DNA from 4 places in the Pseudomonas sp. GL_090 genome. Region 2 is predicted to be linked to each of the others. Evidence: predicted binding sites of a transcription regulator. Region 2 holds the regulator's gene; each other region holds the start of a gene.

Region 1 (5,004 bases), 610 kb from region 2:
TCGGTGAACAACTCACTGATGAACTGCCCATGGCTGCGCTGACCGCTGATTGCCAGCAGCATCTCCGCCGCCGGGTTCATGTACTCGAGGCGCAGTTCGGCGTCGAGCAGGATCGTGGCAGTGGTGAGGTTGTCGAGTAGCAAACGGTGGAGCGCGTCGCTAATGGTCATCGGGACCTCTTTTAGGGCAGAGCATGCGCAAAAAAAGCGCTGGTACGGGCAAAATGCAAAAACCAAACCAAGGCTCCGAAAAGAAGCGCTCGAGGCCTGAAACAGGCGTTTGACGCTCGTTTGCGTGGCGTTCTGCCAGCTTTCGCGGGTACTTTCGAACCAAAATGGGTTGGAATGTGAGTACGGTGCAAGCAATCGCACCAATATAGTGCGCAAACCTGAACAAGGTTAAAAAGTCTTGGGCATGCCGGCAGGCACTCGGCAGTCAGGTCTTCAGCGCGTGTGCACTCGTTGCACGGTGAGGGTCGTGGTGGGGCTCTGCTGGACAACGTTTTCGCCATCGACTACTTGCACGGCGAGGCTGTGTTCGCCGCGATCGATGTTCACCAGTTGCAGGGTCGGCACGTTGCCTGGCTCGCCGTACGGCTGACCGTCCAGCAGCAGGCGCAGCAGGTGAGGGGCTTGCAGGCGCGGCTTGATCAGTACGGTTACGGTGAACGTGCCGTTGTTGGCGCGCAGGGCTTCGTTGGCAGGCAGGCCGGTCAGCTCCAGCACTTCATAGGTCTTGAGGGGTTGTTCACTATGGGCGGCCCGCGCAGCAGGCGCGGGTTCGCCCGGAGGCTGGCGCTCGATGCTGTTGAGGGGCGGCAAGTGGACCGGTTGGGCGCTGACACCGTCAGGCGGTTGATTGCTGTACGCGGTGGCGCCGTTGGCGTCCGTGTACTTGTAGATCTGCGCCAGGGCGGGCAGAGCGATCAGCAGCAGGATGAAAAGAAAACCACGACCCATAAAAACAACCGGAAACGAAAGCGTAGGGTTGCAGCATAGGTCAGGGTTGGTGGTTATCCCAAGTCGCTGAACATCCTGACAATAAAAAAGGCCTCCCGAAGGAGGCCTCTTTTTGTCACGCCGCGTGTCGCGACGCTACCGGATCAGCAGCTGTAGTACAGCTCGTATTCCAGTGGGTGTACGAAGGTACGTACCTTGATTTCTTCTTCGCTTTTAAGGGCGATGTAAGCGTCGATGAAGTCGTCGCTGAAAACGCCGCCTTTGGTCAGGAACGCACGACCTTTGTCCAGCTCTTCCAGGGCTTCTTTCAGGCTGCCGCAAACTTGTGGGATCTCTTTGGCCTCTTCAGGCGGCAGGTCGTACAGGTTTTTGTCAGCGGCATCGCCAGGGTGGATCTTGTTCTGGATGCCGTCCAGGCCGGCCATCAGCAGTGCGGCGAAGCACAGGTACGGGTTGGCAGCCGGATCCGGGAAACGTGCTTCAATACGGCGGGCTTTCGGGCTCGACACGTAAGGAATACGGATCGAAGCGGAGCGGTTGCGAGCCGAGTAGGCCAGCATCACTGGGGCTTCGAAGCCTGGAACCAGACGCTTGTAGGAGTTGGTCGCCGGGTTGGTGAAGCCGTTCAGGGCCTTACCGTGCTTGATGATGCCGCCGATGAAGTACAGGGCGGTGTCGGACAGGCCGGCATAGCCTTCGCCAGCGAAGGTGTTCTTGCCATCTTTCCAGATGGACATGTGTACGTGCATACCCGAGCCGTTGTCGCCGTACAGAGGCTTAGGCATGAAGGTCGCGGTGCGACCGTAGGCATCGGCTACGTTGTGCACGACGTACTTCAGGGTTTGGGTTTCGTCGGCTTTTTTCACCAGGGTGTTGAACTTGACGCCGATTTCGTTCTGGCCGGCAGTTGCCACTTCGTGGTGGTGAACTTCGACGGTCAGGCCCATTTCTTCCAGTGCGTTGCACATGGAGGTACGGATTTCGTGGTCGTGGTCGAACGGCGGAACCGGGAAGTAGCCGCCTTTGACGCCTGGACGGTGGCCTTTGTTGCCGCCTTCGATGTCCTGGTCGGACATCCACGAACCTTGTTCAGAGTAGATCTTGAACATGGAACCGGAAATGTCGGACTTGAACTTCACCTGGTCGAAGATGAAGAACTCTGGCTCTGGACCGGCGTATACGGTGTCGCCGATAGCGGTGGCTTTCAGGTGCTCTTCGGCGCGCTTGGCGATCGCACGTGGGTCGCGGTCGTAGCCTTGCATGCTCGAAGGTTCGATGATGTCGCAGACCAGGATCAGGGTCGGCTCTTCGGTGAACGGATCCAGGACGGCGGTGGAGTCGTCCGGCATCAGGATCATGTCGGAGGCTTCGATGCCTTTCCAGCCAGCGATGGAGGAACCGTCGAACATTTTGCCGACTTCGAAGAAGTCGTCATCCAGCGCATCGCGAGCCGGCATGGTCACGTGGTGCTGAGTGCCTTTGGTGTCCGTGAAGCGCAGATCAATCCACTTGACGTCATGATCTTTGATGAGTTGAACCGACTTCGACATAGTGTCCTCCGGGTGGCTTCGGGCTAGTAATGGATGCCCTTAAATGTGGGTGATGCCGGCGCGAATACTCTGCCAAGGCAACCTGCCTCACAAGGGAGCAAATTGCATGCCAGTGCCCCAGCATGGGTTTTTTGCCCCAAAAACACGCTTGCGAAGGCATATTGCGCTTTAAAGCAGAAAATCTCGCCCTGTAATGTGGCGTCAGATTCAATAAATGACCTGTTTTGGTGCGCGCAAAACCTTCTGCACATTAACTGGTTAAACCTTGAGCAATTTCCGCTATAATCCGCGCCCCCCTTTTTCGGCAGGCCATGCGCGCGCTGTTTCCATGAAATTAATCGTAAAAGTCTTCCCCGAGATCACCATCAAGAGTCGACCTGTCCGGACGAAATTTATCCGCCAGTTGGCCAAAAACATCCGCGCCGTGCTCCGCGATCTGGACCCGGCCGTGGTGGTGAACGGCGTGTGGGACAATCTCGAGCTGGAAACCCGCGTTACCGACCCGAAAGCCTTGAAAGAGATGGGTGAGCGTCTGACCTGCATGCCGGGCATCGCGCACTTTCTGCAGATCGACGAGTACCCGCTGGGCGACTTCGACGACATCACCGAAAAGTGCAGGCAGCACTACGGCGATGCGCTGGCCGGCAAGATCTTTTCGGTGCGTTGCAAACGCGCCGGCAAGCACCCGTTCAGCTCGATCGATATCGAAAAATATGTCGGCAGCAAGCTGCGACGTGAGTGCGGCGCCGCCGGGATCGACCTGAAAAAGCCTGAAGTCGAAGTCCGGATCGAAGTTCGCGACCAACGGTTGTTCGTGATCCACAGCCAGCACAACGGCATCGGCGGATATCCGCTGGGTGCCCTGGAGCAGACTCTGGTGCTGATGTCCGGTGGCTTCGACTCCACCGTGGCGGCCTACCAGATCATGCGCCGCGGGCTGATGGTGCATTTCTGCTTCTTCAATCTGGGCGGACGTGCCCACGAGCTGGGTGTCATGGAAGTCGCGCATTTCATCTGGAAGAAGTACGGCAGCTCCCAACGCGTGCTATTTGTCAGTGTGCCATTCGAAGAAGTGCTGGGCGAAATTCTCGGCAAAGTCGATAACAGTCATATGGGCGTAGTATTGAAGCGTATGATGTTGCGCGCTTCGTCCCAAATTGCCGATCGACTGCACATCGACGCACTGGTCACCGGTGAGGCGATCTCCCAGGTGTCGAGCCAGACGCTGCCGAACCTGTCAGTGATCGACTGTGTGACCGACAAGCTTGTCCTGCGCCCACTGATCGTCGCGCACAAGCAGGACATCATCGACACGGCCAACGAAATCGGCACCGCCGATTTTGCCCGGCACATGCCGGAATACTGCGGCGTCATCTCGGTCAATCCGAAGACCGCGGCCAAGCGCCATCGCGTCGAGCATGAAGAGAAAGAATTCGATATGGCGGTACTCGAGCGTGCGCTCGAAAACGCCAAACTGGTGCCGATCGATCGCGTGATCGATGAACTGGGCCAGGATTTGCAGATTGAAGAAGTCAGCGAAGCGCTGGCCGGTCAGATCGTCATCGACATCCGCCACCCGGATGCCGCTGAAGACGACCCGCTGGAACTCGCTGGCATCGAGGTACAAACGATGCCGTTTTATGCAGTGAACGCTCGTTTCAAGGAACTGGACCCTACTCGCCAGTACCTGCTGTATTGCGACAAAGGCGTGATGAGTCGCCTGCATGCCCACCATTTGCTCAGTGAGGGGCATGCCAATGTGCGCGTTTATCGACCGAGCTAAGTGCCCGGGGCTGTTTGCCTGTGGCCTGCGTCACCGGCCCCCCGATGCCACCGTCAAGCTGTAACGGCTTTCACGGACGCTACTGTTAATCGCTGCCAAGACTTGTCAGCACACCGAATCCTCTGATCGAGATACACAAGTGATCGAAAATCTACGCAACATCGCCATCATTGCCCACGTTGACCATGGTAAGACCACCCTGGTAGACAAACTCCTGCGTCAATCCGGCACCCTGGAGCGCAACGAGCTCAACGACGAGCGCGTGATGGACTCCAACGACCAGGAAAAAGAGCGCGGTATTACCATTCTGGCGAAAAACACCGCCATCAACTGGAACGGCTACCACATCAACATCGTGGACACCCCGGGCCACGCCGACTTCGGCGGCGAAGTTGAACGCGTAATGTCGATGGTCGACTCCGTTCTGCTGCTGGTTGACGCTCAAGACGGCCCTATGCCGCAAACCCGTTTCGTGACCAAGAAGGCTTTCGAAGCCGGCCTGCGTCCGATCGTGTGCATCAACAAGGTTGACCGTCCAGGCGCGCGTCCGGACTGGGTTCTGGACCAGATCTTCGACCTGTTCGACAACCTGGGTGCCACCGAAGAACAGCTGGACTTCAAAGTCGTCTACGCCTCGGCCCTGAACGGTATTGCCGGTCTGGACCACAACGAGATGGCTGAAGACATGACCCCGCTGTACCAGTCGATCGTC
Region 2 (5,004 bases):
GGGTTCTGTTTGATGATGGTGATGGATACAGCCCTCGCTTGATTTGTGGCGAGGGGCTTTTGTGGTTGTATTACTCGCCTTCGTCGAAGTAGTTGTTGATCAGCGCCACCAGCGCTTCCAGCGCTTCCTGTTCCTGCTCGCCTTCTGTGCTCAAGTGGATCGTGGTGCCTTTGCCGGCGGCCAGCATCATCATCGCCATGATGCTTTTGCCATCGACCATGGACTCTGGTGTACGACCGGCCCGGATCTGGCACGGGAACTGACCTGCCACCCCAACGAATTTTGCAGAAGCGCGAGCGTGCAGGCCCAATTTATTGATGATTTCGATTTCCAGAGCAGGCATCGCGATGTGAATCCTTTAGCTGAGGTCGCGGTGGCGGACCTGGACGTTCTTCAGGGATTGTTGCAGCGTCTGCCCCAGACGCTCGGTCAGGTAGACGGAACGGTGATGTCCGCCAGTGCAGCCAATGGCAATGGTGACGTAGGCGCGGTTGCTGGCGGCAAAACGAGGCAGCCACTTTAGCAGGTATGTGGAAATGTCCTGGAACATCTCTTCGACATCCGGTTGTGCCGCCAGGTATTCGGCAACCGGTTGATCGAGCCCGGACTGCTCGCGCAACTCCGGTTTCCAGTAAGGGTTGGGCAGGCAGCGCACATCGAACACCAGGTCGGCGTCCACCGGCATGCCGCGCTTGAAGCCGAAGGACTCCACCAGGAACGCAGTCCCAGGTTCCGGCTGATTCAACAGGCGCAGTTTGATGGCATCGCGCAGTTGATACAGGTTCAGGCTGGTGGTGTTGATCTTGAGATCGGCAAGGTCGGCAATCGGCCCGAGCAGGACGCTCTCGACGTTGATGGCTTCGGCCAGCGAGCGGTTGGCGTTGCTCAGGGGGTGACGTCGGCGGGTTTCGGAGAAACGCTTGAGCAGGGTTTCTTCGTCGGCGTCCAGGTACAGCACATCGCACTTGATGTGGCGGGCACGGACTTCCTCGAGCAGGTCGGGGAAACGTGACAGGTGGCTGGGCAGGTTGCGCGCGTCAATGGAAACGGCGACCAGCGGCTGCAACATCTCGGTATGAACCAGGGCGCGTTCGGCCAGCTCCGGCAGCAGACCGGCGGGCAGGTTGTCGATGCAGTAGTAGCCGTTGTCCTCAAGAACGTTGAGGGCGGTACTTTTACCTGAGCCGGAACGGCCACTGACGATGATCAAGCGCATGATTACTGACCGTTTTGCTCGTCCAGGACAACCTGATACAGGGCTTCGTTGCTTGCAGCACTTCGCAGCTTTTCGCGCACTTCCTTGCGGTCGAGCATGCTGGCGATCTGGCGCAGCAGCTCAAGGTGCGCATCGGTGGCGGCTTCCGGGACCAGCAGCACGAACAGCAGGTCAACCGGCGCGCCATCGATGGCGTCGAAATCGATAGGGGCGTCCAGGTGCATCAATGCACTGATGGGCGAAACACAGCCCTTGAGACGGCAATGTGGAATGGCGATGCCATTGCCAAACCCGGTGGAGCCGAGTTTTTCACGGGCGATCAGTGCCTCGAAGACATCTTGCATCTCCAGGGCCGGCACTTCGCGGGCGATCAGATTGGCAATTTGTTCGAGGGCTTTCTTTTTACTGCCTCCCGGCACGTTCACCAGGGAACGGCCGGGGGTCAGGATACTTTCAAGTCGGATCATGGGTAGGGAGTGTTAACGACCGGTTGCGCCCTGGAGGAGGCTCTGGGTCTTTTCCTTATGCTTTTTGAGTTGTTTATCCAGCTTGTCGGTGAGTGCGTCGATCGCGGCGTACATATCGGTATGTTCCGCGTTGGCGACCACTTCATTCCCGGGAATATGCAGCGTGGCTTCGATTTTCTGCTTCAGTTTTTCGACGGTCATCGTGACCTGCACATTAGTGATCTTGTCGAAATGTCGCTCCAATCGTTCGAGTTTTTCGCCGATGTAGGTGCGAAGAGGTTCGGTCACTTCCAGTTGGTGTCCACTGATGTTGACTTGCATACAGCTTCTCCTTCGTTGCCAGTGCATAAAGCGGTAGATCAGATGATCTACCACTGGAACGCTGTGGCGTGGCTCTACATCAACCGCTTGCGTTCGCTCGAAGGCGCGATCCCGAGGGATTCGCGGTACTTGGCGACGGTGCGGCGAGCCACCTGAATGCCTTGTGCCTCCAGTAAACCAGCGATCTTGCTGTCACTCAACGGCTTTTTCTGATTTTCCGCTGCAACCAGTTTTTTGATGATCGCCCGGATCGCCGTGGACGAGCATTCGCCGCCTTCGGAGGTGCTTACGTGACTGGAGAAAAAGTACTTCAGTTCATAAATGCCCCGGGGGGTGTGCATGAACTTCTGGGTGGTCACCCGTGAAATCGTCGATTCATGCATGCCTACCGCTTCGGCGATGTCATGCAGGACCAGCGGCTTCATGGCTTCGTCGCCATATTCGAGGAACCCGCGCTGATGCTCGACGATCTGGGTGGCAACCTTCATCAGGGTTTCATTGCGGCTTTGCAGGCTCTTGATGAACCAGCGGGCCTCCTGCAACTGATTGCGCATGAAGGTGTTGTCGGCACTGGTGTCGGCGCGGCGCACGAAACCGGCGTATTGGGCATTGACCCGCAGCCGTGGCACCGACTCCTGATTGAGCTCCACCAGCCAGCGCTCGTTGTCCTTGCGCACGATGACGTCAGGAACGACATACTCGGCTTCGGTGGACTCGATCTGCGAGCCCGGGCGCGGGTTGAGGCTCTGGACCAGTTCGATGACCTGGCGCAGTTCGTCTTCCTTGAGCTTCATGCGACGCATCAACTGGCTGTAGTCGCGGCTGCCAAGCAGGTCGATGTAATCGGTGACCAGGCGCTTGGCCTCGGCCAGCCAAGGGGTCTTGGCAGGCAGCTGGCGCAATTGCAGCAGCAGGCATTCGCCCAGGTTGCGGGCGCCGATGCCGGCAGGCTCGAATTGCTGGATGCGGTGCAGGACGGCTTCGATTTCGTCCAGTTCGATGTCCAGTTCCGGGTCGAAGGCTTCGAGGATCTCCTCGAGGGTTTCGTCCAGGTAACCTTGATTGTTGATGCAGTCGATCAGGGTCACGGCGATCAGGCGATCGGTGTCGGACATCGGGGCCAGGTTCAGTTGCCACAGCAAGTGGCTCTGCAGGCTTTCGCCGGCCGATGTGCGGGTGGTGAAGTCCCACTCGTCATCGTCGTTGCTGGGCAGGCTGCTGGCGCTGGTCTGGTAAACGTCTTCCCAGGCAGTATCGACGGGAAGTTCGTTGGGAATGCGTTCGTTCCAGTCGCCTTCCTCAAGGTTATCAACCGTAGGGGCGCTTTCCTGGTAGGAAGGTTCCTGAATATCCGTGTTGGGCTTTTGTTCGGCGTTGTCGGCCAAGGGGTCGGAGTTGTCGAAGTCGTCGCCTTCTTCCTGGCGTTCGAGCATCGGATTGGACTCCAGGGCCTCCTGGATTTCCTGTTGCAGGTCCAGGGTCGACAATTGGAGCAGGCGGATGGCCTGTTGCAGCTGCGGTGTCATCGTCAGCTGCTGGCCCATTCTCAAGACTAGCGATGGTTTCATGGCAGGGGCTTAACACCTTATTCGCCGGCGCACATGCGCCATCCACTACAGGGCGCCGGGGCGCCAAACTTAAGCAAATTATATGCCTGAAACTGAAGGATTTGCCTAGAGCGCTGTAACAATAAAAAACTATAAAGTTGTGTTGCTGCGCTGCCCTTGTCGGGGGCTGACCACGCTTGTCGGCACGAGGCGCTGGTGAGTGGGCCGGTCAGGTGCCCGGGCGACTGCCTGGGCACAGCTCAGCGCTTACAGGCGGAACTCATGGCCCAGATACACTTCCTTGACCAGATCGTTGGCCAGGATGGTCTCTGCGTCGCCTTCGGCGATCAGTTGACCGTCATTGACGATGTAGGCGGTTTCACAGATATCCAGGGTTTCACGAACGTTGTGGTCCGTGATCAGCACGCCAATGCCTTTGGCCTTGAGGTGGTGAATGATCTGCTTGATGTCGCCGACCGAAATCGGGTCCACGCCGGCGAAGGGTTCGTCGAGGAGGATGAATTTCGGGTTGGTGGCCAGGGCGCGGGCGATTTCCACGCGACGGCGCTCACCACCGGACAGGCTCATGCCCAGGTTGTCGCGGATGTGGCTGATGTGGAACTCCTGCAGCAGGCTTTCCAGCTCCTTGCGACGGCCGGCCTTGTCGAGTTCCTTGCGGGTCTCGAGGATGGCCATGATGTTGTCGGCCACCGACAGCTTGCGAAAGATCGATGCTTCCTGCGGCAGGTAGCCGATACCGGCTTTTGCACGGCCGTGCATCGGCTGGTGGCTGACGTCCAGGTCGTCGATCAGGACGCGTCCCTGGTCAGCCTGTACCAGGCCGACGATCATGTAGAAGCAGGTGGTCTTGCCGGCGCCGTTCGGGCCAAGCAGGCCGACGATCTGGCCGCTGTCGATGGACAGGCTGACGTCACGCACGACCTGGCGGCTCTTGTAGCTCTTGGCCAGATGCTGAGCTTTCAGAGTTGCCATTACTGGGCCTTTTTCTCGTCGGTTTTCTTCTTCGGCTGGATCACCATGTCGATGCGCGGGCGCGACTCTGTGATCTTGCTGCCCGTGGCGCGACCGGCGCTGGCGAGCTTCTTGTCGGTGTCGTAGACAATTTTTTCGCCTTGGGTGACGTTGTTGTCCTTGTCGACAACTTTGGCCTTGTCGATCAGCACGACGCGATTTTGCGAGGCGTGATACTGGATCGTCACGCCCCAGCCCTGAACAGGCTTGGTATCACCAGCCGTTTGCAATTGCTCGAAGTACGCCAGGTTGCCCACCGAGGTCACTACGTCAATGTCGCCAGTCGAGGTGCGGGTAATGGTAACGGTGTTGCCTGTCACCTTCATCGAGCCTTGGGTGATGATCACGTCACCCTTATAGGTCGCAATGCCTTGCTTGTCGTCCAGTTGGGCGTCGTCGGCCTGAATGCGGATAGGCTGCT
Region 3 (5,004 bases), 1.3 Mb from region 2:
TTGGGGTCGCGCATGGCCTTTTCCAGCGGTGGGAAATGCAAGGTGTTGCGTTGTAACCAAGTCAGCATGGCATCCGGGCTTGCAGAAGGGGAGGGCAGTGGCGGGTTTTGGCCCGCCATAAAGTTTGCCTTTAAACGGCAGGAATGTCGTCGAGGTATTTTTCAGCGTCCAGCGCCGCCATGCAACCGGCCCCGGCAGACGTAACGGCCTGGCGATAAACGTGGTCGGCCACGTCGCCGGCGGCAAACACCCCGGCAATCGCCGTAGCGGTGGCATTGCCTTCGCTGCCACCCTTGACCAGCAGATACCCGTCGCGCATTTCAAGTTGGCCCGCGAACAGGTCGGTGTTGGGTTTATGGCCGATGGCGATAAACACCCCGGCCAGCGGCAGTTCCTTCGTTTCGCCGGTGTGGCTGTCCCGCAGGCGGGCGCCGGTCACGCCGCTGGCATCGCCGAGCACTTCGTCCAGGTTCTGGTTCCAGTGCAGGCGGATATTGCCATTGGCGGCTTTTTCGAAGAGTTTGTCCTGGAGGATCTTCTCCGAACGCAGCTTGTCGCGGCGGTGAATCAGGTGCACTTCCTTGGCGATGTTCGACAGGTACAAGGCTTCTTCGACCGCTGTGTTGCCGCCGCCGACTACCGCAACCACCTGATTGCGATAGAAAAATCCATCGCAGGTCGCGCATGCCGACACCCCTTTGCCGGCAAACGCTTCTTCCGACGGCAGGCCCAGGTATTGCGCGGAGGCACCGGTGGCAATGATCAGTGCGTCGCAGGTGTAGATGCCGCCATCGCCGATCAGCTCGAACGGCCGTTGTTGCAACTTGGCGGTATGGATGTGGTCGTAAACGATCTCGGTGGCAAAGCGCTCGGCGTGTTTTTGCATGCGATCCATCAGCACCGGTCCGGTCAGGCCTTCAACGTCCCCTGGCCAGTTATCCACTTCAACGGTGGTGGTGAGTTGGCCGCCTGCCTGGATGCCGGTAATGACAACGGGCTTGAGGTTGGCACGGGCGGCATAAACGGCCGCGCTGTAACCAGCGGGGCCGGAGCCCAGGATAATCAGGCGTGAATGCTTCGCTTCGCTCATAAAAACACCTCATAAGCCTTTGTCACAAAAGAGAATGCATGCTCAAATTGAACAGCATGTCATATGCTTTTGACTATGCTACACCCAAGGATCTCAAGCATGGCGTCGTGCGTACAAACCCGTACAATGCCCTGCGTGTTACCTATATTCAGTGCGCGCCATGTTTATAAAAACCGGGGCGCAGTGTTAAAAGTAGTCCCGGTAACGCGTGTTAACTTTTTTACCTGCCTGGATTGGGCAGTTTTTTTGCAGTTTTTATAGACATTCATCAGATGGACGCGCCATAGGCGCAGGAAAAGAAGCGTTTTGAAGAAATCCACCGCAGCACCTAAACCAGCCGTCGTACCACTCTGGCGCCAGCACTTGCACTACCGACTCAAGGAAGGTGCGCTGATCGCCATCGGTGCCTTGTGCCTGTTCCTGATGATGGCCTTGTTGACCTATGGCAAGGATGATCCGGGCTGGAGTCATAACAGCAAGATCGACGACGTGCAGAACTTCGGCGGACCAGCGGGCTCCTACAGCGCCGATATCCTGTTCATGGTGCTGGGTTACTTCGCCTACATCTTCCCGTTGCTGCTGGCCGTCAAGGCGTACCAGATCTTCCGCCAGCGCCACGAACCGTGGCAATGGAGCGGCTGGTTGTTCTCCTGGCGCCTGATCGGCCTGGTGTTCCTGGTGCTGTCGGGCGCCGCCCTGGCCCATATCCATTTCCATGCCGCGACCGGTCTGCCGGCCGGTGCGGGCGGTGCGCTGGGGGAAAGCCTCGGCGAACTGGCCAGGAACGCCCTGAATATCCAGGGCAGCACGCTGTTGTTCATTGCCTTGTTCCTGTTCGGCCTGACCGTGTTTACCGACCTGTCGTGGTTCAAAGTGATGGACATCACTGGCAAGATCACCCTCGACCTGTTCGAACTGTTCCAGGGCGCCGCCAATCGCTGGTGGGCAGCCCGTACCGAGCGCAAACAGCTGGTCGCCCAGTTGCGTGAAGTCGACGACCGTATGGATGAAGTGGTCGCGCCGACCGTCACCGACAAGCGCGAGCAGGCCAAGGTCAAGGAGCGCCTGATCGAGCGTGAGCAAGCCCTGAGCAAGCACATGTCCGAGCGCGAGAAGCAGGTGCCGCCGGTGATTGCGCCCGCGCCGCCAAAGCCCGCCGCACCGAGCAAGCGCGTCGAAAAAGAGAAGCAGGCGCCACTGTTCGTCGACAGCGCCGTGGAAGGCACCTTGCCGCCGATCTCGATTCTCGACCCGGCGGAAAAGAAACAGCTCAATTACTCGCCCGAATCCCTGGCTGCGGTTGGCCACTTGCTGGAAATCAAGCTCAAGGAATTCGGCGTCGAAGTCACAGTGGATTCGATTCACCCGGGCCCGGTGATCACCCGTTACGAAATCCAGCCGGCGGCCGGGGTCAAGGTCAGCCGTATTTCCAACCTGGCCAAAGACCTTGCGCGCTCCCTGGCCGTGACCAGCGTGCGCGTGGTGGAAGTTATTCCGGGCAAGACCACGGTCGGTATCGAGATTCCCAACGAAGACCGGCAGATCGTGCGCTTCTCCGAGGTGTTGTCGACCCCCGAGTACGACAACTTCAAGTCGCCGGTCACCCTGGCCCTGGGCCACGACATCGGTGGCAAGCCGGTCATCACCGACCTGGCGAAAATGCCACATTTGCTGGTGGCCGGTACCACCGGTTCCGGTAAGTCGGTGGGTGTGAACGCGATGATCCTGTCGATCCTGTTCAAGTCCGGCCCGGAAGACGCCAAGCTGATCATGATCGACCCGAAAATGCTCGAACTGTCGATCTACGAAGGCATTCCGCACCTGCTGTGCCCGGTGGTCACCGACATGAAGGACGCCGCCAACGCCCTGCGCTGGAGCGTTGCCGAGATGGAGCGACGCTACAAGCTGATGGCCAAGATGGGTGTGCGAAACCTGTCGGGCTTCAACGCCAAGGTCAAGGAAGCCCAGGACGCCGGCGAGCCGTTGAGCGATCCGCTGTACAAGCGCGAAAGCATCCACGACGAAGCGCCGCTGCTGAGCAAGTTGCCGACCATCGTGGTCGTAGTCGACGAATTCGCCGACATGATGATGATCGTGGGCAAGAAGGTTGAAGAACTGATCGCCCGTATCGCGCAAAAGGCGCGTGCGGCCGGTATCCACTTGATCCTGGCTACCCAGCGTCCGTCGGTGGATGTGATCACCGGTCTGATCAAGGCCAACATCCCGACCCGCATGGCGTTCCAGGTATCGAGCAAGATCGACTCCCGGACCATCATCGACCAGGGCGGCGCCGAACAACTGCTGGGTCACGGTGACATGCTCTACATGCCGCCGGGCACCAGCCTGCCGATTCGTGTTCACGGTGCTTTCGTGTCCGACGATGAGGTTCACCGCGTGGTGGAAGCCTGGAAGCTGCGGGGCGCGCCGGAATACAACGACGACATTCTCAATGGGGTCGAAGAGGCGGGCAGCGGCTTTGAAGGCAGCAGCGGTGGCGGCGACGGAGACGATCCCGAGGCCGATGCGCTGTACGACGAAGCCGTGCAGTTCGTGCTGGAAAGCCGTCGCGCCTCCATTTCCGCGGTTCAGCGCAAGCTGAAGATCGGCTACAACCGTGCCGCGCGCATGATCGAAGCCATGGAAATGGCCGGGGTCGTGACGTCCATGAACACCAACGGTTCGCGTGAAGTCCTGGCCCCGGACCCGGTGCGCGACTGACCCGAGTTTGAAAGGGGTGGTGCCTTCGGCGCCGCCCGCACTCCCACGAATGTTATGAGGACTCCCATGCGTCTGATCCGCATGCTGTTGCTGCCGGTACTGGCCTTGACCACGCTCCAGGCTAACGCCGATGACAAGGACGTGGCACGCCTGACCCAACTGCTGGAAAAATCCAAGACGCTGACGGCCAACTTTTCGCAGCTGACCCTCGACGGCAGCGGCACCCAGTTGCAGGAAACCAGCGGCGACATGACGCTGCAGCGCCCGGGCCTGTTCTACTGGCACACTAATGCGCCGGCCGAGCAGACCATGGTATCCGACGGCAAGAAAGTCACTCTGTGGGATCCGGATCTGGAACAGGCGACGATCAAGAAGCTGGACGAGCGTCTGACCCAGACCCCGGCTCTGCTGTTGTCCGGTGACGTGTCGAAGATCAGCCAGAGTTTCGACATCACCGCGAAAGAGGCCGGTGGCGTGATCGACTTCACCTTGAAGCCGAAAACCAAGGACACTCTGTTCGACAACCTGCGTCTGTCGTTCCGCAACGGTCTGCTCAACGACATGCAATTGATCGACAGCGTCGGCCAGCGCACCAACATCCTGTTCACCGGGGTGAAGGCCAACGAGCCGATCCCGGCGTCGAAGTTCAAGTTCGACATCCCCAAGGGTGCGGATGTAATTCAAGAGTAAAACGCCGAACCTTGTAGGAGCGAGCCTGCTCGCGATGAACTCCAGGACACCGCTGGGTGTCAGGCTGCCAGCGTTATCGTTGACGTCCATCGCGAGCAGGCTCGCTCCTACAGAATCGGCGTCAGACCCAGTGAGGTTTCAGAGATAGCCATGGACCTGTTTCGCAGCACCCCCATCGCCCAGCCTTTGGCCGCCCGCTTGCGTGCGGCCAATCTGGACGAGTACGTCGGTCAGGAGCACGTGCTCGCTCGCGGCAAGCCCTTGCGCGAAGCGCTGGAGCAGGGGGCCCTGCATTCGATGATTTTCTGGGGCCCGCCCGGGGTCGGCAAAACCACCCTGGCGCGATTGCTCGCGGAAGTCTCGGACGCGCACTTCGAAACGGTCTCGGCGGTGCTGGCCGGGGTCAAGGAGATCCGCCAATCGGTGGAAATCGCCAAGCAGCAGGCCGCGCAGTACGGCCGCCGCACCATCCTGTTCGTCGACGAAGTGCATCGCTTCAACAAGTC
Region 4 (5,004 bases), 1.0 Mb from region 2:
CGGCCGGGCCAGTTCATTGGTCACGTCGAAGCTGTACCAGGCGTCGTCCAGCCAGGCTTCGGCCCAGGCGTGGCTGGCCAGGTGTTCGCTGTTTTCGCTGTACAGATAGCCCGACACATAACGCGCAGGAATGCCCAGGCTGCGGGTGCAGGCGAGAAACGCGTGGGTGTGGTCCTGACACACGCCGGCGCCTCCGGCAAAGGCCTGGGCCGCGCTGGTGTCCACTTCCGTGGAGCCCGGTGTGTAGGTCATATGCTGGTTGAGGCCGTGCATCAGATCGATCAGCGCCGTGCGGTCGCGGCGTTGCTTGCATTCCTTCTCGGCGAACGCCCGCAGGGCGGCGTCGGCTTCGGTCAAACGGGTAAAGCGCAGAAACGGCAGTGCCGACTGGCTCTCGTGTTCGGCCTCACGCCATTCGTCGATATCGACCTGGCCACGGGCGCCGATGACGATCGCCTCGTGGGGCTCGTCCATGGTCAACACATGCAGGATGTTGCCGAACGGATCGAGTTGCGCCCGCACCGGGCGCGGCAGGTCGAGCTGCCAACTGAGCACGTGCTGGCGCTCACTGTCGTGGGGCGTCAGGCGCAGATACTGGATGCTCGCCCGCACCTTGTCTTCGTAGTGATAGGTGGTCTCGTGGCTAATGGAAAGTCTCATGCGGCCTCCAGATAAGAACTGTGAATCGCGTTACCCAACTGGCGCACCAGCGGGATGAACTCGGTCAGCCAGGCGTGCAGACCTTCGTCGAGAATTTCGGTGATGCCGGTGTAGCGCAGACGTGCGTCCATTTCCGCCGCCAGGCGTTGTGCGGGACGACCGTTGGCCCCCGGCAATTGCGCCAGGATCTGGTCGATTTCTTCGGTGCAGGCGCGCAGGGATCGCGGTACATCGGCCCGCAGCAACAGCAATTCAGCGACATGCCGGGCACCGGGGGCGTCACGGTAGATTTCCGTGTAGGCCTCGAACGACGACAACGCCCGCAACAACGCGCTCCATTGGTAATACGCATGGGCGGTGCCATCGCTGACCGCTTCGGCCTGGTCGCCGGCCATTTCGTAGCGGGCATCGAGCAGGCGCAAGGTGTTGTCCGCCCGCTCGATAAAGGTCCCCAGTCGAATGAAGCGAAACGCATCGTTACGCATGATGGTGCCGTAGGAAGCGCCCCGGAACAGGTGGGAACGTTCCTTGATCCACTCGCAGAAACGGCTCATGCCGTAGCGACTGAGGCCCTGTTCGGCGATGCCGCGAATTTCCAGCCAGGTGGCGTTGATGTTTTCCCACATATCGGCAGTGATGCGCCCACGCACCGCATGGGCGCTGGCCCGTGCGGCACCGAGGCAGCTGTAGATGCTCGCCGGGTTGGCTGCATCCAGGGCGAAGAAATGCAGCAGCCGTTCGGCATGCAGCTCGCCATGGCGCTCCAGATAATCGTCCAGGGTGCCGGTGATCAACAGCGGCATGGCCAGTTCGTGCAAACCGTCGCCACGACCGTCTTGCGGCATCAGCGACAGCGAATAGCTGATGTCGAGCATCCGGGCGAGGTTTTCCGCCCGCTCCAGGTAACGCGACATCCAATACAAATCCGAGGCAGTTCTACTTAACATGGCACGCTTCCTTCAATCCTCAACCACCCAGGTGTCCTTGGTTCCGCCACCCTGGGAGGAATTCACCACCAGGGAGCCTTCGCGCAGGGCGACACGGGTCAGGCCGCCGGGCACGACCCGGGTTTCACGACCCGACAGGACAAACGGCCGCAAGTCGATGTGGCGTGGTGCAATACCGTTTTCGACAAAGGTCGGACAGGTCGACAGCGACAACGTCGGTTGCGCGATATACGCATGGGGCTTGGCGATGATCCGCGCGCGGAAGGCTTCGATTTCCGCCGCCGTCGCCGCCGGCCCCACCAGCATTCCGTACCCGCCGGAGCCTTGGGTTTCCTTGACCACCAGTTCCGGCAGATTGGCCAGCACGTGGGAAAGCTCAGACGGATTACGGCACTGCCACGTAGGAACGTTCTTCAGGATCGGTTCTTCATCGAGGTAGAAACGGATCATGTCGGTAACGAACGGGTACACCGACTTGTCGTCCGCCACCCCCGTGCCGATGGCATTGGCCAGCACCACGTTGCCGGAACGGTAGGACGACAGCAGCCCCGGCACACCGAGCATCGATTCCGGGTTGAAGGCCAGGGGATCGAGGAACGCGTCGTCGAGGCGACGATAAATCACGTCGACCGCTTTCGGCCCGTCGGTGGTGCGCATGTAGACCTTGTCGTCACGCACGAACAGGTCCGCGCCCTCCACCAGCTCCACGCCCATTTCCCGCGCCAGGAACGCATGCTCGAAGAACGCACTGTTGAAGCGCCCCGGCGTCAGCACCACCACGCTCGGGTTATCGATCGGGCTTGAGCTTTTCAGGGTGTCGAGCAGCAGGTTCGGGTAGTGGTCGATGGGGGCGATGCGTTGCGCCGCGAACAGCTCGGGGAACAAGCGCATCATCATCTTGCGGTCTTCGAGCATGTAGCTGACGCCACTCGGAGTTCGCAGATTGTCTTCGAGCACGTAGTAGGTGCCGTCGCCGTCGCGCACCAGGTCGACGCCGGAGATGTGCGAATAGATATCGCGGTGCAGATCCAGCCCTTGCATCGCCAACTGGTACTGCTCGTTGGCCAGCACCTGCTCGGCCGGAATGATACCGGCCTTGATGATGCGCTGCTCGTGGTAGAGGTCGGCGAGGAACATGTTCAACGCCTTGACCCGCTGGATGCAGCCGCGCTCGACAATCCGCCATTCGCTGGCGGGGATGCTGCGGGGAATGGTGTCGAAGGGAATCAGGCGCTCTGTGCCCTGCTCGTCCCCGTAGAGCGTGAAAGTAATCCCGGCGCGATGAAACAACAGATCGGCCTCGCGTCGCCGTTGTGCCAGAAGCTCGTCAGGCGTCTCGGCCAGCCAACGGGCAAACTCCCGATAATGCGGGCGGACCTGGCCGCCGGCATCGTACATCTCGTCAAAATAGGTGCGGATCATGCCGTACTCCTTGTCACTCGGACGTCCAGACCTTCGCAAGGCCCGTGCCATCGGCATAAACGCTTAGATTTCAATCAGTTGGATAATCAAGACGCACGCACCGCACCAATCCTGTGCGACAAATGCCCCAACCTGATCGCCCCCGCTTCATTGCAAGGCGCTGTGATCGCCTATCACCAGCATAGTCTGTAGGAGCCAGCTTGCTGGCGAAGGGGCCCATGAGTCATGCGTCGCTCTTCGGGGACGCCTTCGCTGGCAAGTCGGATCGCCGCACCGCAGCTCCTACGGGGTCGTGGTCAATGTCCTGTCGGCGAAAACGAAAACGGCCAACCCGAAGGTCAGCCGTCATTGCCGGTTGTCACTGTTCATAAGGTTATGCGAGTCGCCCTCGTACCTCCTGTTTCACACCCCAGCCTTCGATGACGCCGCCCAGAGGCTCGACCACTGCTTCGAAACCCTGTTCGAAGTCGCCGATGTCGTCGTAGGTGGCATACATGACCTTGCACAACTCCAGCGCCCAGGCGCCATCGTCGCGCACACTGACTTGCGCATCCAGGGATTCACCACGGTGAAAATGACCTGCCGCCCTGCGTGCCCGCTCCTCGTCCGGGAAAATGGCGTAGAACTCGATGGGATGGAACCGTGAAAAGTCAAAACCGCCTTCTTTCATGCGGCGCAGCACGCTGCTGCTGATGTCTTCTTGATAGGCTGTGCTCATGAAACGTCCTCCTCAAACCGATGGATAGACTTTCCGTACTCCCTCACCCGCAACCGAACAGCGCGAGCGACGGCAACCGATGTGCCGGCGGGAAACAAGCATGGAGCTGACAAGACCAGACCTTAGCGATTCATTCGCTGATCTCGCTTGCAGAGTAGCCTCAAGATAGAGCCCCTGCCAAGGGCTGGATGTGAATGCGACAGGTGTCGTTCAGATTGGAGTAATGCCGAGGATTTGTATGCTGTTCTGGGACTTGAGATCTTTGACGCATGCATCAGTGGTCCGCCCTTCCAGATCGTTCAGATCCAGTTCGGCGGCGACAGGAAGAAGCCGGGCCTTGATGAGCCTGGCGGCACGCTCGTAGTCCGGGCGCTCGGTGCACTCAAAGACTTCGTTGATGGTTTCGCCATGATCATCCACGAAAGTGACTTTCCACTTTTGCATTGGTGCCTCCTTGGTAAAACCCATGGATGGGCTTACCTCTATCTCGACCTTGTTAGCTGGCTGATTGTTCCGCCGGATCTGCACCCATCGTAGATCTCTGTAGGAGCGAGCCTGCTCGCGAAAAACTTGAGAACGCCGCGTTAAATCAGACATCCCGCGTCATCGTTCACGTCCATCGCGAGCAGGCTCGCTCCCACAGGTTTTGTGTTTCAACCCATCAATCGTTGCTTGGCTTGTTCACCGCCTGCAGCACGTATTGCGGCAAGGCGAAGGCGCCGATGTGGATTTCAGGATTGTAGTAGCGGGTGACGATGCCGCTGCCCGCGAAGCGCTGTTGCAGGGTTTCGCGGGACAACTTGCGATAAGCGGTATTGGTGGCGCCCCAGGCGAAGGTCATCGAGCCACCGATGTAGGTCGGCACGGCGGCCTGGTAGAAGTGCCAGTCCGGGAACAGGCTGCGCAGGCGGCCGGCGGTGGTCTTCACTTCTTCGATCTGCATGAACGGCGTGCCGTTCTGGGTCACCAGGATGCCGCCCTCGTTCAGGCAACGGTGGCAGGCCTGGTAGAAGTTTTCCGAGAACAGCACTTCACCCGGTCCGATCGGGTCGGTGGAGTCGGAAATGATCACGTCGAACTTTTCAGTGGTGGTAGCGACGAAACGCATGCCGTCGTCGATCACCAGGTTCAGGCGTGGATCATCGAACGCGCCCTTGGAGTGGTTCGGCAGGAATTCCTTGCACATGTCGACCACGGTGCCGTCGATCTCGACCATGGTGATGTGCTCGACGCCGCGGTGCTTGGCCACTTCACGCA

What was found. Region 2 encodes sigma-54, which starts transcription at its own class of promoters, with help from an activator protein. Its sites were predicted from a motif close to ANTGGCATNNANNTTGCTNT; they were not measured.
Region 1: a site for sigma-54 is predicted at 2,604-2,623, ahead of glnA (type I glutamate--ammonia ligase). Genes of this name have one in related genera too.
Region 3: a site for sigma-54 is predicted at 1,141-1,160, ahead of AC3ITA_RS10095 (DNA translocase FtsK). Genes of this name have one in related genera too.
Region 4: a site for sigma-54 is predicted at 3,062-3,081, ahead of AC3ITA_RS08830 (circularly permuted type 2 ATP-grasp protein). Genes of this name have one in related genera too.

The regions. Positions count from the first base shown of each region.
Region 1 is NZ_CM174452.1:347,150-352,153, forward strand. Features, by position in the region: gene glnL (nitrogen regulation protein NR(II)) at 1-170, opposite strand, end outside; gene AC3ITA_RS01580 (DUF4124 domain-containing protein) at 444-959, opposite strand; gene glnA (type I glutamate--ammonia ligase) at 1,103-2,509, opposite strand; gene thiI (tRNA uracil 4-sulfurtransferase ThiI) at 2,838-4,292, shown strand; gene typA (translational GTPase TypA) at 4,432-5,004, shown strand, end outside.
Region 2 is NZ_CM174452.1:956,797-961,800, forward strand. Features, by position in the region: gene AC3ITA_RS04140 (ZIP family metal transporter) at 1-42, shown strand, start outside; gene AC3ITA_RS04145 (HPr family phosphocarrier protein) at 71-343, opposite strand; gene rapZ (RNase adapter RapZ) at 359-1,216, opposite strand; gene ptsN (PTS IIA-like nitrogen regulatory protein PtsN) at 1,219-1,683, opposite strand; gene hpf (ribosome hibernation-promoting factor, HPF/YfiA family) at 1,696-2,004, opposite strand; gene AC3ITA_RS04165 (RNA polymerase factor sigma-54) at 2,079-3,572, opposite strand; gene lptB (LPS export ABC transporter ATP-binding protein) at 3,819-4,544, opposite strand; gene lptA (lipopolysaccharide transport periplasmic protein LptA) at 4,544-5,004, opposite strand, start outside.
Region 3 is NZ_CM174452.1:2,270,826-2,275,829, forward strand. Features, by position in the region: gene aat (leucyl/phenylalanyl-tRNA--protein transferase) at 1-68, opposite strand, end outside; gene trxB (thioredoxin-disulfide reductase) at 131-1,090, opposite strand; gene AC3ITA_RS10095 (DNA translocase FtsK) at 1,397-3,808, shown strand; gene lolA (outer membrane lipoprotein periplasmic chaperone LolA) at 3,875-4,498, shown strand; gene AC3ITA_RS10105 (replication-associated recombination protein A) at 4,649-5,004, shown strand, end outside.
Region 4 is NZ_CM174452.1:1,969,456-1,974,459, reverse strand. Features, by position in the region: gene AC3ITA_RS08840 (transglutaminase family protein) at 1-660, opposite strand, end outside; gene AC3ITA_RS08835 (alpha-E domain-containing protein) at 657-1,607, opposite strand; gene AC3ITA_RS08830 (circularly permuted type 2 ATP-grasp protein) at 1,620-3,029, opposite strand; gene AC3ITA_RS08825 (ribonuclease E inhibitor RraB) at 3,403-3,747, opposite strand; gene AC3ITA_RS08820 (hypothetical protein) at 3,958-4,191, opposite strand; gene speE (polyamine aminopropyltransferase) at 4,409-5,004, opposite strand, start outside.